Regions from separate parts of the Faecalibacterium duncaniae genome, predicted to be linked through region 1. Evidence: predicted binding sites of a transcription regulator. Region 1 holds the regulator's gene; each other region holds the start of a gene.
What was found. Region 1 encodes HrcA, which represses chaperone genes, less so after heat shock. Its sites were predicted from a motif close to TGTTAGCACTCNNNNNNNNNGAGTGCTAACA; they were not measured.

Region 1 (3,208 bases):
GATCTTTGCCTTCTCAGCAGCTTCCTTCAAGCGCTGTGCAGCCATCTTATCCTTGCGCAGGTCGATGCCGTTCTCATTCTGGAACGCATCTGCCATCCAGTCGATGATGCGCTGGTCGAAGTCATCGCCGCCCAGGTGGGTATCACCGTTGGTGGCCAGAACCTCGGTCACGCCGTCGCCCATCTCGATGATGGAGACATCGAAGGTGCCGCCGCCCAGGTCGTAGACCATGATCTTCTGGTCCTCTTCCTTATCGATGCCGTATGCCAGAGATGCGGCAGTGGGCTCGTTGATGATACGCTTGACGTTCAGGCCGGCAATGGTGCCTGCGTCCTTGGTTGCCTGACGCTGGCTGTCGTTGAAGTATGCAGGAACGGTGATGACTGCATCGGTGACAGTCTCGCCCAGATAAGCCTCAGCATCTGCCTTCAGCTTCTGCAGGATCATAGCGCTGACCTGCTGGGGAGTGTACTCCTTGCCGTTCAGGGTCACCTTGTGGTCGGTGCCCATATAACGCTTGATGGAAGCCACCGTGTTCTCAGGGTTGGTGATGGCCTGGCGCTTTGCGACCTGACCCACCAGACGGTCGCCGGTCTTGGTGAAGCCGACAACAGACGGGGTGGTACGTGCACCCTCAGAGTTAGCGATAACAACGGGCTCGCCGCCCTCCATAACAGCCACGCAGCTGTTGGTAGTACCAAGGTCGATACCAATGATCTTACTCATAATGAAAGCTCCTCTCAAATTCAGAACGTTTTTTGTTTATGTGATGCTCAAATGTTACCAAGCGGATGTTATATTTGAAAACCCTTGCGGGGTCTTGCAAAATCACTCTGCCACAACAACGGTGGCATGGCGGACAATCTTATCGCCCAGCTTGTAGCCCTTCTGGTAAACCGTGATCACGGTGCCGCTCTCCTGCCCATCGGGGGCGGGGATCTGCTGCACGGCATTCATAAAGTTGGGGTCAAAGGGCTTGCCCAGCGCCTCGATCTCCTCCACATGGAGGGCGTTCAGCGCCTTGGCGGCTTTGTCCAGCGTCATGGTCACGCCCTTCTTGTAATTCTCGTCGGTGGTGGGGGCGTTGGCCGCCATATCCAGCGTATCCAGAATGGGGATGATCTGGTTCACGGCAAAGGACACACCGTCGTTGAACTTCTGGTCAGCCTCACGGGTGGAGCGCTTGCGGTAATTCTCATACTCGGCGGCCATCCGCAGCAGCTGATCCTTGGCCTGATTGGCATTCTTCTCAGCCGCGTCCAGCTTTGCCTTCACGGCCTCCAGCTCCCGGGCCTTCTTGTTGAAGAAGCCATCCTTTTTCTTGGGGTCTGCCGCTTCAGCGTTCGTCTCGGGAGCCGCTGCCTGCTCAGGTGCAGTTTCCGGGGCGGCCTGCTCGGCGGTGTTGGGCTCCACGGCAGGTTCTTCTGCCTGCGGGGTCTTTTTTGTTTCTTCGCTCATTCCAGGTCCTCCTTATAGATCACAGTCCGCCGGGGTGCGGCTGCCTGCGGGGTATCTTTTCGTTTGCCGCTCATTCCTTCGCCAAGCTGATCGGCAAAGGTGTGGAGCAGCGGCATCAGCTTCTGGAAGGGCATCCGGGTGGGGCCGATGAGGGCCACGGAGCCCCAGAGGCCTCCGCCCACCAGATACCGGTCACTCACGATGCACAGGCCGGGGATCTGAGGTTCCAGATCCTCGCCCAGCAGGATGCTCTCGCTCTGCTCTGCCGGGGGTGCAATGAGGGCGGCGGCCTGCTCTTCGTCGTTCAGCAGGCTCAGGATGCTGCCCACCTTGCCGTCCAGCTGGGGCCAGTCCAGCAGGTACTGCTCACCACCCAGATACACATGGGGCTGGGTGGAATCCTGCAGGATGGCGGCGGCAGCGCTGATCACCGGCACCAGCTCCGGGCTGATCTGGCTGCACAGCTCTGCAAGGAGCCGGGGCGACAGATCAACAGGAGCCACAAAGGTCAGATTCCGGTTGAGCAGGGCGGCAAGCGCCGCTGCATTTTCCCGGGAAAGACCGGTGCGGACCCGCGCCACACGGGTGCGGACATAACCGGCAGTGGTCACAGCCAGCACCGCTGCGGCGCTGCGGCCCACCTGCACCACCTCGTAGTGGGCGATGCAGAGATCCTCAGCACAGGGGGTGCTGACGGCGGCGGTGCAGCCGCTGATGGCGGCCAGCGCCTTGGCGGCACCCTGTGCCAGCTTTTCCGGCTCGTGGTCAAGGCTTGCGAACACCGCGTCCACACGGGCGCGGGTCACACGGTCCAGCGGCTGGTCATCGTTGAGAAGATGATCCAGATAATAACGGTAGCCCTTGGCACTGGGGACACGGCCTGCGCTGGTGTGGGGCTGCTCCAGCAGACCCAGCTTGGTCAGCGCGGCCATCTCGTTGCGCAGCGTGGCACTGGAAACTGCCATATCAAAGTAGTTTGCCAGCACACTGCTGCCCACGGGCTCGCCCTCGAGGCCATACAGCGCAACGATTGCCTGCAAGACACGCTGTTTGCGTGCATCCATCGTCATAGCGCCTGCCTCCTTCGTTCGCTTTTCGTTCTTTAGCACTCCTTCTTCCTGAGTGCTAAGACCATTATATCCAATTTTGCGGCGCTGTCAATAGCTTCTCAGAAAAGTTTTGAAAGATTCATAATTCTGTCATAAAGGCCCCACAAAAAAGAGCCGCCCTGCGGCGGCTCTCCTATATAATAGATCATTCCTCCATCTGCTTTGCCAGAAATGCCGCCGCCACGTTCACCGCCTTGAGCTGGGCGGCATCGGGCTGGGCAGTGCGGTCCTCCGTAAGCAGGCCCACACTGCCTGTGACATCCCCCGCCGCAATGATGGGCACGGCGCACAGCAGCGCCCGGGGTGAGCCCTCACAGGGCAGCAATGCCTTTTCGGGGCTGCCATCGCTCTGGTAGGGCTTGCGGCTGTCCATCAGCTTTTCCAGCGGCTGGCTCACGCTGCGGTCTGCCAGATCCCGCCTGCCCGCACCGGATGCCGCCAGAATGCGGTCCCGGTCTGAGACAAAGGCCGTCAGGGCAAAGCACTTGCTCAGCACATCCACATACTGGGCCGTCACCCCGCTCAGTTCCCCCATGGGCGAATACTTTTTGAAGATGACCTCGCCGTCCCCTGTTGTGAAGATCTCCAGCGGGTCTCCCCTGCGGATGCGCTGGGTGCGGCGGATCTCCTTGGGGATGACC
Region 2 (3,208 bases), 850 kb from region 1:
CACCTATGAAAGCAACCTGCAGGCCTTTGGTTATGCCAGCGAGGACGACCCCAGCCAGATCAACATCTATCCGCTGGACTTCGAGCAAAAGGCGAAGGTCCTCAATGTGCTGGACAGCTACAATGCCGCCATGCGTGAGCAGGGCGCGGAAGACAAGGTGATCCAGTACACCGATGTGGTGGGCACCCTGATGACCTCCGTGACCAGGATCATCAACATGATCTCCAACATGCTGGTGGCCTTTGTCTCCATCTCGCTGGTGGTCTCCTCCATTATGATCGGCATCATCACCTATATCAGCGTGCTGGAGCGCCGCAAGGAGATCGGCATCCTGCGTGCCATCGGTGCTTCCAAGCGGAACATCTCCGAGGTGTTCAACGCCGAGACCTTCATCATCGGCCTGTGCTCGGGCCTCATGGGCATCGGCCTCAGCAGACTGCTGCTCATTCCGGGCAACATGCTCATCCAGAAGATCGCCGTCGGCACCAGCGTAGTGGCCGTTCTGCCCTGGAAGGCCGCTGTGGTGCTGGTTGCGCTGGCAACTGTGCTGACCATTCTGGGCGGCTTTATCCCCGCCAAAACCGCCTCCCGCTCTGACCCTGTCAAGGCTCTGAGAGCAGAATAAGATCACTTTTCCAAAGAGGCTGTTGCACAAGCCCCAGCAAAAAAGACCAGAGTTGTTTCGCCAAAAGGCGTTACAACTCTGGTCTTTTGCTTTAATGTGAACAGTGCTGCGGCTTCTTTACCACTCTTCTTCGTCAGCGCCCACCCTTGTGCGGCGGAACATGCTCTCCACAATGGCGCAGTATTTATCCGCCAGACAGACGATGACCGCCTCCCGGCAGGTCGGGATATGACGGAAAGTCAGGGGCCACATGTGGCTGGCAATGACGTTCTGCTCCTTTTTGGTAATGCCGAACACCCGCTGTGCGTTCACACAGGCAGACCCCGGGTGGGAAAAGCCGTGCATCTCAAACAGATGCCGCAGGCCGTGGAAGGAGCCCTGCTTGTGCCAGTCATAGAGGTAGAAATCATGGAGGAAGGCCCCCACGGCCAGCGTGGTCTCATCGGCTCCCAGATGGAAGCGGTGGTTGATCCAGCAGCTGACCACGACCACATTCTTGCAGTGCTGGTAGGTGGTCACATCACCGTGCTGGATAAACTCACGCATTTCCTGCACCTTGGGGTGATGGTCGTACTGTTCCAGAATAGCGGACAGGCGCTCCCGTTCCGTTTGTGAAAGCTGCATGGAAAATTCCCTTTCTTTTTGTCAGAAACGCCGGGCTCAGCTCCGCAGCTGAACCGGGTTGGAGCTGCCGAAGTTCTCAGCGGCCGAAGGATTTTCGCGGGTCAGGCTCAGGTCCACCAGATACTGCCTGCCGTCGCCCAGTGCTTCCAGCTCGGCCAGCTTGGCCTCGGCAGAAGCCTTGTCCGGGTACCACTGGATGAGGAAGAAGTTTTCCTCCTCCACGCCGTAATACAGCCACTGGCCGTCTGCCCGCAGCAGGTCGTCCAGATGATCCACCTCATCGCCATCGGTCAGGCCCAGGCCCTCCTCGGCGTAGACATTTTCAGGTTCCACCTGCAGCACCTCGATGACCTGAATGGCACTCTGTAAGTATTCATCCTGCGAAATGCTCTTGTCCGAGCGTTCCCAGCCCGTCAGGAATGCCTGCATCAGCAGGTTCTTCACGGAGATCTCCGGCTTCATTGCCATAACATATTCCTCTTTCCTCGTTTGTTTCCGCTGACCAGTATACGCTAAAAATTGTGAAAGGTCAACTATTTCTTTATGAATTTTTTGTAGCAACGCACAAAAGGCATTTTGTTCCAGTTCATTTCTGAACTTTTTATGAAACCCCTTGATTTTTGACCCGCATCGGTGTATATTAGCACTCGAAAGATATGAGTGCTAAGAAGATGCAGCATCGGTTGTTTCTTCTGCATTGCCGCTCCTTTTGCGAGGGGCCGGATCTGAATACTGTACAAAAGAGGTTTTGTATTATGGCGAAGAAAGAATTTCAGGCTGAAAGCAAAAAGCTGATGGACATGATGATCAACTCCATCTACACCAACAAGGAGATCTTCCTCCGTGAGCTGATCTCCAACGCTTCGGATGCCATCGACAAACTTTATTATAAGAGCCTGACCGATCCTTCCGTGGGCATGAACAAGGGCGATTTCCGTATCCTGCTCACCCGCGACAAGGACAATCGCCTGCTGACTGTCTCCGATAACGGCATTGGCATGACCAAAGAGGAGCTGGAGCAGAACCTGGGCACCATCGCCCACTCTGGTTCTCTGGACTTCAAAAAGGACAACAAGGACGAGAACATCGACATCATCGGTCAGTTCGGCGTGGGCTTCTACTCCGCCTTCATGGTCGCCGACAAGGTCACCGTCATCTCCAAGGCATACGGTGCGGACGAGGCCTGGCAGTGGGAGTCCAGCGGTGCTGATGGCTACGAGCTGACCCCCGCCGAGAAGGACACCGCCGGTACTGACATCATCCTGCACATCAAGGACAGCACCGATACCGACAATTACGAGAACTTCCTCGATGAATACGGCATCGTGGCCATCGTCAAAAAGTACAGCGACTATGTGCGCTATCCCATCCAGATGGAGCGGGAGAAGAGCCGCCAGAAGCCCGAACCCGATCCCAAGCCCGAGGACTACAAGCCGGAGTGGGAGACCTACACCGAGCTTGAGACCCTGAACAGCATGGTGCCCATCTGGAAGAAGCAGAAGAGCGAGGTCACCGACGAGGAATACGCCAGCTTCTACAAGGATAAATTCAACGATTACTCTGACCCCGCCCGCGTCATTGTGAGCCGCACCGAGGGCACCGCCAACTACAACGCCCTGCTGTTCGTGCCCAGCCATCGCCCCTATGATTTCTACACCAAGGAGTATGAGAAGGGTCTGGCTCTGTACGCATCCGGCGTGCTCATTATGGAAAAGTGCGCAGACCTGCTGCCCGATTACTTCAGCTTTGTCAAGGGCATTGTGGACAGCCAGGATCTGAGCCTGAACATCAGCCGTGAGATGCTGCAGAAGGACAACCAGCTCAAGCTGATCCACAACGCACTGGAAAAGAAGATCAAGAACGAGCTGCACTCCATGCTGGTCAACGACCGCGAAAAGTACGAGGCATTCTGGAAGGAGTTCGGCCGCCAGATCAAGTTCGGCGCTTACTCTGATTACG
Region 3 (3,208 bases), 1.5 Mb from region 1:
GCAGGCCGCCAGAAACACGGCCCAGTTCCGTGCCAGACGCAGGCAGCGCCGGATCCTCCACTCCCGCCGGGTCATCCGCCGCCGGGGCGCTTGCTTGTTTTGGTTCATCGATATCGGTTCCCTTCTCACATCATTTCGCAATGCACAGCCGCACAATTACATTATTTTATTATACACTTCTTTCGCCGGGGTGTAAACGGAAAGGGATGTTAAAAAATTGTGTCTTTCAAAAAAGGGAGTTCCGTTACGGACGAACGTCCGAGCAGAACTCCCTTTGGGGTTTATAAAAATCCCGCGTTAAAGCGCTTTCCTCAATTCAGAATTTTCCCGTCAATGGAGAGGGTGACCGGCTGCCGTGGCAGAGGACTCGTTCAGGACAGCTTGATCTTCAGGTCTGCCAGCAGATTCACGGCCTCCGGCAGCGAGAATTTCGCATCCTTCAGGCGGCTGCCCAGAATATCCACCTTATAGCCTGTGGCATCCCGGAAGTCGGCTTTCCGCAGATCACACTGGTAAAATTCCGTTTCGTGCAGCTCTGTGCCCATGAAATTCACCATCTGCATCTCGCACTTGGCAAACATGGAACCCACGATCTCAGTTTTCTTCTTTGATAAACCAGAAGTTGTCTGTCTGATTTCTTCGTCAATTTTTTTCATAGAATACTATATCCATTTTTTCGTTTATATGCTCAACCTTTCCAGTTTGAACATATCCCATTTTCTCATATAGATGTAGATTTCCCTTTTCTTGTAAAATTGTATCCAAACACCAATGGTCAGAACCATATATATTTTCAAGTTCAATCATTGCTTGTTGAGCATATCCTTTATTGCGAAATTCACCCATAATCCAAATTGGCGAAATTCTTTTTCTACTTCCATCGTTTTTATTAACTATTCGTACTGCACCAACAACTATATCATTCTCAACGATATAATAATAAGTTGTCCAAGGCTGTTCAAATTTAGCGATTATTTTTTCTAAGCTTTCAGTTGCCGGACTCATATCGAAATCTTGATATTTATCTAAAAGCTCTGTAAATGCCTCTACTTGCATTTTCCAGATGGTTTCTATATCTTCTCTCGTTGCTTTCTTTAATGTGATAGCCATTATCCTTCTCCTTCCTGTAATCGGTCGCACAAATCCCGAGTTGTCGTTCTCAGTATACCATGATCTCTCTCTGCGGAAAAGATATCAGGAAACAAAAATGGCCCCGGAGGGCTTGTTGCAGCTCTCCGGGACCATCTTATGTGCGTGTGTGACTTGGCACACACGACCGGCATTTTACTCGATTTCAATCAGATTCGGGTTCTCAGGCAAAGCCTTCGTCTGCTGAGGAGCAGGCAGCTCAACATGCAGGACGCCATCCTCGAACTTTGCATGGATGTCTTCCTTCTTCACATCGCCCACGTAGAAACTGCGTGCACAGGTGCCGGAGAAGGTCTCGCGCCGCAGATAGCGACCCTTCTGATCCTTTTCGTCATTGCTGTGGCTGCGCACTGCCTGAATGGTCAGGTAGCCGTCGTTCAGATCCATCTGAACGTCTTCCTTCTTGCAGCCCGGCAGATCAACCGCTACTTCGTAGCCGTTGTCCGTCTGTTTGACATCGGTCTTCATCATGTTTGCACCGCGCTTACCAAAGGTATCACGCGCCTCACGGTTCATCATACGTTCCAGTGCAGCGTCATTCCAGAACGGATCGAAGAAATCATCGAACAGGTTTTCATGGAAAACAGTCGGCATAAGCATAAATCATTCCTCCAATCCCGGCGTTCGGGTCGGGGCAAAAAATCTGAAGCGCCCATTCAGAAGGGCTTTCCGGGGAGCCTAGCGGCTCTCCTTTTGCCCTTCCTCCTGAGCACGCCACTGTTATAGCACCGTTAATTAGCAATGTCAATAGTAGAGTGCTAATATTCACGAAAAAATAATACTTCTGCAACAATTTCTTGGTTCTGGCTCTCCCCGTTTTCCCCTTTGGGGCGGGCTGCCACGCTTTTTTTCGTTGCCGCCTGGTTTGGCACTTTTCAACGGTCCCGTTCCGTGTTACAATAGGAAAAAACGAAACCGGGTGATTTTTTGGAATTTTATGGTACCATTGGCCCCGCCTGTGCCCAGCTGGAGACCTTGCAGCGCATGGTGGAAGCTGGCATGACGGGCATCCGCATGAACCTTTCCCACGGGCCCCTTTCGGCCCACAAAGACTGGCTGGATATCATCCACGCCGTGGGCATCCCCCAGCTGCTCATCGACCTGCAGGGGCCGGAGCTGCGCATTGGCACGCTGCCCCAGCCCCTTGTGCTGGAACCAGGCCAGAGCCTCCGGCTGGGGCAAGGGGGTGTCCCCTGCCCGGCGGCGCTGGTGCATGCAGCCCGGCCGGGCCAGGACCTCCTGCTGGACGACGGCAGGCTCCTTGTGCAGGTGGCCGAAGCCGATGGCGCTGCCCTGCAGTGTACTGTGGTACGGGGCGGCACCCTGCAAAGCCGTAAAAGCCTTGCGGCACCGGGGCTGACGGTGGCCTCCCCCACGTTGACGGAGGAGGACCTGCAAAACCTGCAGCTGGCGGGAGCCTGCGGCGTTACCGGGGTGATGCTTCCCTTCGTGCGGGGGGCTGAGGACATCCGCACCCTGCGCCGGGCGCTGGAACAGGCCGGGGCCGGGCAGATCCGCATTTTTGCCAAGATCGAGAGCCTTGCGGGGGTACAGGCCCTGCCGGAGTTCCTGCCCCTTGTGGATGAAGTGGTCATTGCCCGCGGGGACCTTGGCAACGCCATACCCCTGTGGGAGCTGCCCCGGTGTCAGAAACAGCTTTCGGCGGTCTGCCGGTCTGCCGGGGTGTCCTTTATGGTGGTGACCCAGATGCTGGACAGTATGTGCAGCCGGGCGGTCCCCACCCGCGCCGAGGTCAGCGACATCTACAACGCCGTAGCAGACGGCGCTTCCAGCGTGATGCTCACCGGGGAGACCGCCGCCGGGCAGTACCCGGTGGAGGCCATGGAGTATCTTGTGCGCACTGCCCGCACCGCCTTGGAATAACCCAAAGTCAAAGACACTCGGTCGATCTGTGTTGCCGCATTTAGTCCAGAATTTTTCCGTCAATGGAAATGGTGACCACCTGCCACGGAATGAACTTTCCGCTGGTCTGCAGTGCCTTTTTTGCGGCCATCTCCAAGCCGCCGCAGCAGGGCACCTCCATGCGGAGGATGGTCAC
Region 4 (3,208 bases), 1.5 Mb from region 1:
GTCGATGATGACGCTGCCTTCCAGACCGGCGTTCTTGGCGATCTGGCGCAGAGGTGCCTCCAGAGCCTTCAGGACGATCTTGGCACCGGTGCGCTCGTCGCCTTCCAGCGTGTCGCACAGGGCGCGCACAGCGGGGATGGCGTTGATGGGAGCGGTGCCACCGCCAGCGACAACGCCTTCCTGAACAGCAGCCTTGGTTGCGTTCAGAGCGTCCTCGATGCGCAGCTTCTTATCCTTCATCTCGACCTCGGTAGCAGCACCGACCTTGATGACTGCAACGCCGCCGGCCAGCTTTGCCAGGCGCTCCTGCAGCTTCTCGCGGTCGAAATCGCTGGTGGAAGCCTCGATCTGGTTGCGGATCTGTGCAATGCGGGCTGCAATGGCATCCTTATCGCCTGCGCCGCCCACGATGGTGGTGTTCTCCTTGGTGACCTTGACCTGACGGGCATGGCCCAGCATCTGAACGGTAGCGTCCTTCAGTTCATAGCCCAGATCAGCGGACACAACGGTGCCGCCTGTCAGGGTTGCGATATCCTGCAGCATCTCCTTGCGGCGGTCGCCAAAGCCGGGAGCCTTGACAGCGCAGACGTTCAGGGTGCCGCGCAGGCGGTTGACGATCAGGGTGGACAGAGCCTCGCCCTCGATGTCCTCAGCCACGATCAGCAGCTTCATGCCGTTCTGCATGACCTGCTCCAGCAGGGGGACCAGATCCTGGATGACGCTGATCTTCTTATCGGTGATCAGGATGGCGGCGTTGTCCAGAACAGCCTCCATCTTGTCGGTATCGGTGACCATATAGGGGGTCAGGTAGCCGCGGTCAAACTGCATACCTTCCACGATCTCGTTGTAGGTCTCGGCGGTGGTCTTGTTCTCCTCGATGGTGATGACACCGTCGGAGGTAACCTTCTCCATAGCCTCGGCGATCAGGCGGCCGATCTCGGGATCACCGGCAGAAATGGTGCCGACGCGGGCGATATCGTTGCTGTCCTTGACCTTCTGGCTGTGGGCCTTGATGGTCTCAACGGCCTTGGCAACAGCCTTGCTCATACCGCGGCGGATATCCATGGGGTTGGCACCGGCAGTAACGTTCTTCATGCCCTCGGTGACCATGGCCTGTGCCAGAACGGTTGCGGTGGTGGTGCCGTCGCCTGCGGCATCGTTGGTCTTGGTTGCGACCTCACGCACCAGCTGTGCGCCCATGTTCTCAAACTCGTCCTTCAGCTCGATCTCCTTGGCAATGGTCACGCCGTCGTTGGTGATGACGGGTGCGCCGAACTTCTTGCCCAGCACCACATTGCGGCCCTTGGGGCCCAGGGTGATCTTCACGGTATTTGCCAGGGTATCAATACCGGCACACAGTGCCTTGCGGGCATCCTCGCCCTGCTTGATCTGTTTTGCCATAATCAAATCGCTCCTTCAAAGCTCAAATTTCAATTTCAGAGGGGAAACTTACTCCACGATGGCCAGGATATCGCCCTGACGCACGATGGTGCACTCCTCACCGTCCACCTTGACCTCAGTACCGGAGTACTTGCTGGTCAGGACCTTATCGCCAACCTTCACGGTCATCTTGACTTCGTTGCCGTCCACGATGCCGCCGGGGCCAACAGCCACGACCTCAGCCACCTGGGGCTTCTCCTTGGCGCTGCCGGTCAGGATGAGGCCGCCCTTGGTGGTCTCCTCGACTTCAACGGCCTTGATAACAACACGGTCTGCAAGAGGAATGATCTTCATAGTTCTTGCCCTCCTATAATAAAATATAATGAAAACTTTTTTGGCACCTTCGGCCCATTCCTGCTGGGTCTCTGGTTGTTTAGCACTCCTTTTCTCTGAGTGCTAAGTGTATTGTACTCATCTTGAACTGAAAAATCAAGACCTTTTTGATTTTTCTTTTTGAACAATTTGTGACCACCCGAAAAAGTATCCTTACATCGAAAAAAGAGCAGTTCTCTTTTCCGGAGAGACTGCTCTTTTTCATCCAAATTAGTTGATTGTCTTGAAAAATGCTTGATTTACGGGCATATTCGCAGGTTTGCAAATTGATTTTACTACTCATTTACTACTTTTAACGGATTGAGCCTTGATATGCAAAAAGCACCTGCGGGCTGCCGGATAGACCGCTACACCACCTTACGCGGCACGTCGAAAAGAAAAAATAAAATAACACCACCTATAAGGCGGCGTTTCTCACTCCTACACTGGAGAACAGGAACGCTGCTTTTTTATGCCCTCATGTTACGCAGTAAGGGCAAATGAAGCCTTGATTTATGCGGCTCTTAGAGCGCGGAAATGAGAAATGCAAGGGTTGATACCTTTTCCCTCAAAACCGCGTTTCTACTGCGTAACAAATCCAACCAAAGGAGTGATGAAGCTATGGCAGTTTTCCGCGTGGAAAAGAACAAAGGTTATACGGTTATGAGCAACCACCATTTACGCAACAAGGAACTTTCCCTAAAGGCAAAGGGCTTGTTGTCGCAAATGCTCTCACTTCCCGAAGATTGGGACTACACCCTTGCAGGGCTGTCCCTTATCAACCGGGAAAGTATCGACGCTATCCGCACCGCTGTATGGGAGCTTGAAAAAGCCGGATATATCACAAGGCGGCAGGGACGCGACGAGAAAGGCAAAATGACCGCTATCGAGTACACCATTTACGAACAGCCACAGCCCCCAGCATTGGATTGTCCGGTATTGGAAAATCCAACAGCGGATAAGCCGATATTGGAAAATCCGACACCGGATAACCCGACGTCGGAAAATCCAACGCAATTAAATAAAGAACTATTAAAAACTAACTTACCCAAAAAAGAAAAATTAAATACAGATGTATCAAGTACCCATTCCATTCCTTTCCATTCCCTAAATCCCTCTCCCTTAGAGGACGCGGCACAGCCGCCGGAACGGAAGCGAAAGGAAGCGACAGACGCATACAGCGTGTATGAGGAAATCATCAAGGACAATATTGAGTACGACTATCTGATACAGGACAGATACCTTGACCGGGACAGGATAGAGGAAATCCTTGCCCTTATTCTTGAAACCGTCTGCACCAAACGAAAAACAATCCGTATCGCCGGGGACGACTACCCGGCAGAGCTTGTAAAAGCAAGGTTTATGAAACTGAACAGCGAACATATCCGCTTTGTACTTGACTGTATGCAGGAAAACACCACCAAAATCCGCAACATCAAGCAGTACATGAAAGCTG

Region 2: htpG (molecular chaperone HtpG) is a predicted target of HrcA. The motif match lies at 1,888-1,918, and genes of this name have one in related genera.
Region 3: GXM22_RS06055 (Hsp20/alpha crystallin family protein) is a predicted target of HrcA. The motif match lies at 1,883-1,913, and genes of this name have one in related genera.
Region 4: GXM22_RS06680 (co-chaperone GroES) is a predicted target of HrcA. The motif match lies at 1,812-1,842, and genes of this name have one in related genera.

The regions. Positions count from the first base shown of each region.
Region 1 covers NZ_CP048437.1:2,896,029-2,899,236, forward strand. The annotation lists gene dnaK (molecular chaperone DnaK) at 1-726, opposite strand, end outside; gene GXM22_RS13985 (nucleotide exchange factor GrpE) at 829-1,458, opposite strand; gene hrcA (heat-inducible transcriptional repressor HrcA) at 1,455-2,528, opposite strand; gene GXM22_RS13995 (stage V sporulation T C-terminal domain-containing protein) at 2,713-3,208, opposite strand, start outside.
Region 2 covers NZ_CP048437.1:2,049,934-2,053,141, forward strand. The annotation lists gene GXM22_RS09925 (ABC transporter ATP-binding protein/permease) at 1-625, shown strand, start outside; gene GXM22_RS09930 (HD domain-containing protein) at 743-1,249, opposite strand; gene GXM22_RS09935 (hypothetical protein) at 1,286-1,717, opposite strand; gene htpG (molecular chaperone HtpG) at 2,005-3,208, shown strand, end outside.
Region 3 covers NZ_CP048437.1:1,246,711-1,249,918, reverse strand. The annotation lists gene GXM22_RS06070 (M15 family metallopeptidase) at 1-108, opposite strand, end outside; gene GXM22_RS06065 (pentapeptide repeat-containing protein) at 372-656, opposite strand; gene GXM22_RS06060 (GNAT family N-acetyltransferase) at 643-1,110, opposite strand; gene GXM22_RS06055 (Hsp20/alpha crystallin family protein) at 1,285-1,749, opposite strand; gene GXM22_RS06050 (pyruvate kinase) at 2,077-3,033, shown strand; gene GXM22_RS06045 (ATP-binding protein) at 3,074-3,208, opposite strand, start outside.
Region 4 covers NZ_CP048437.1:1,373,174-1,376,381, reverse strand. The annotation lists gene groL (chaperonin GroEL) at 1-1,401, opposite strand, end outside; gene GXM22_RS06680 (co-chaperone GroES) at 1,450-1,734, opposite strand; gene GXM22_RS06675 (DUF6017 domain-containing protein) at 2,374-3,208, shown strand, end outside.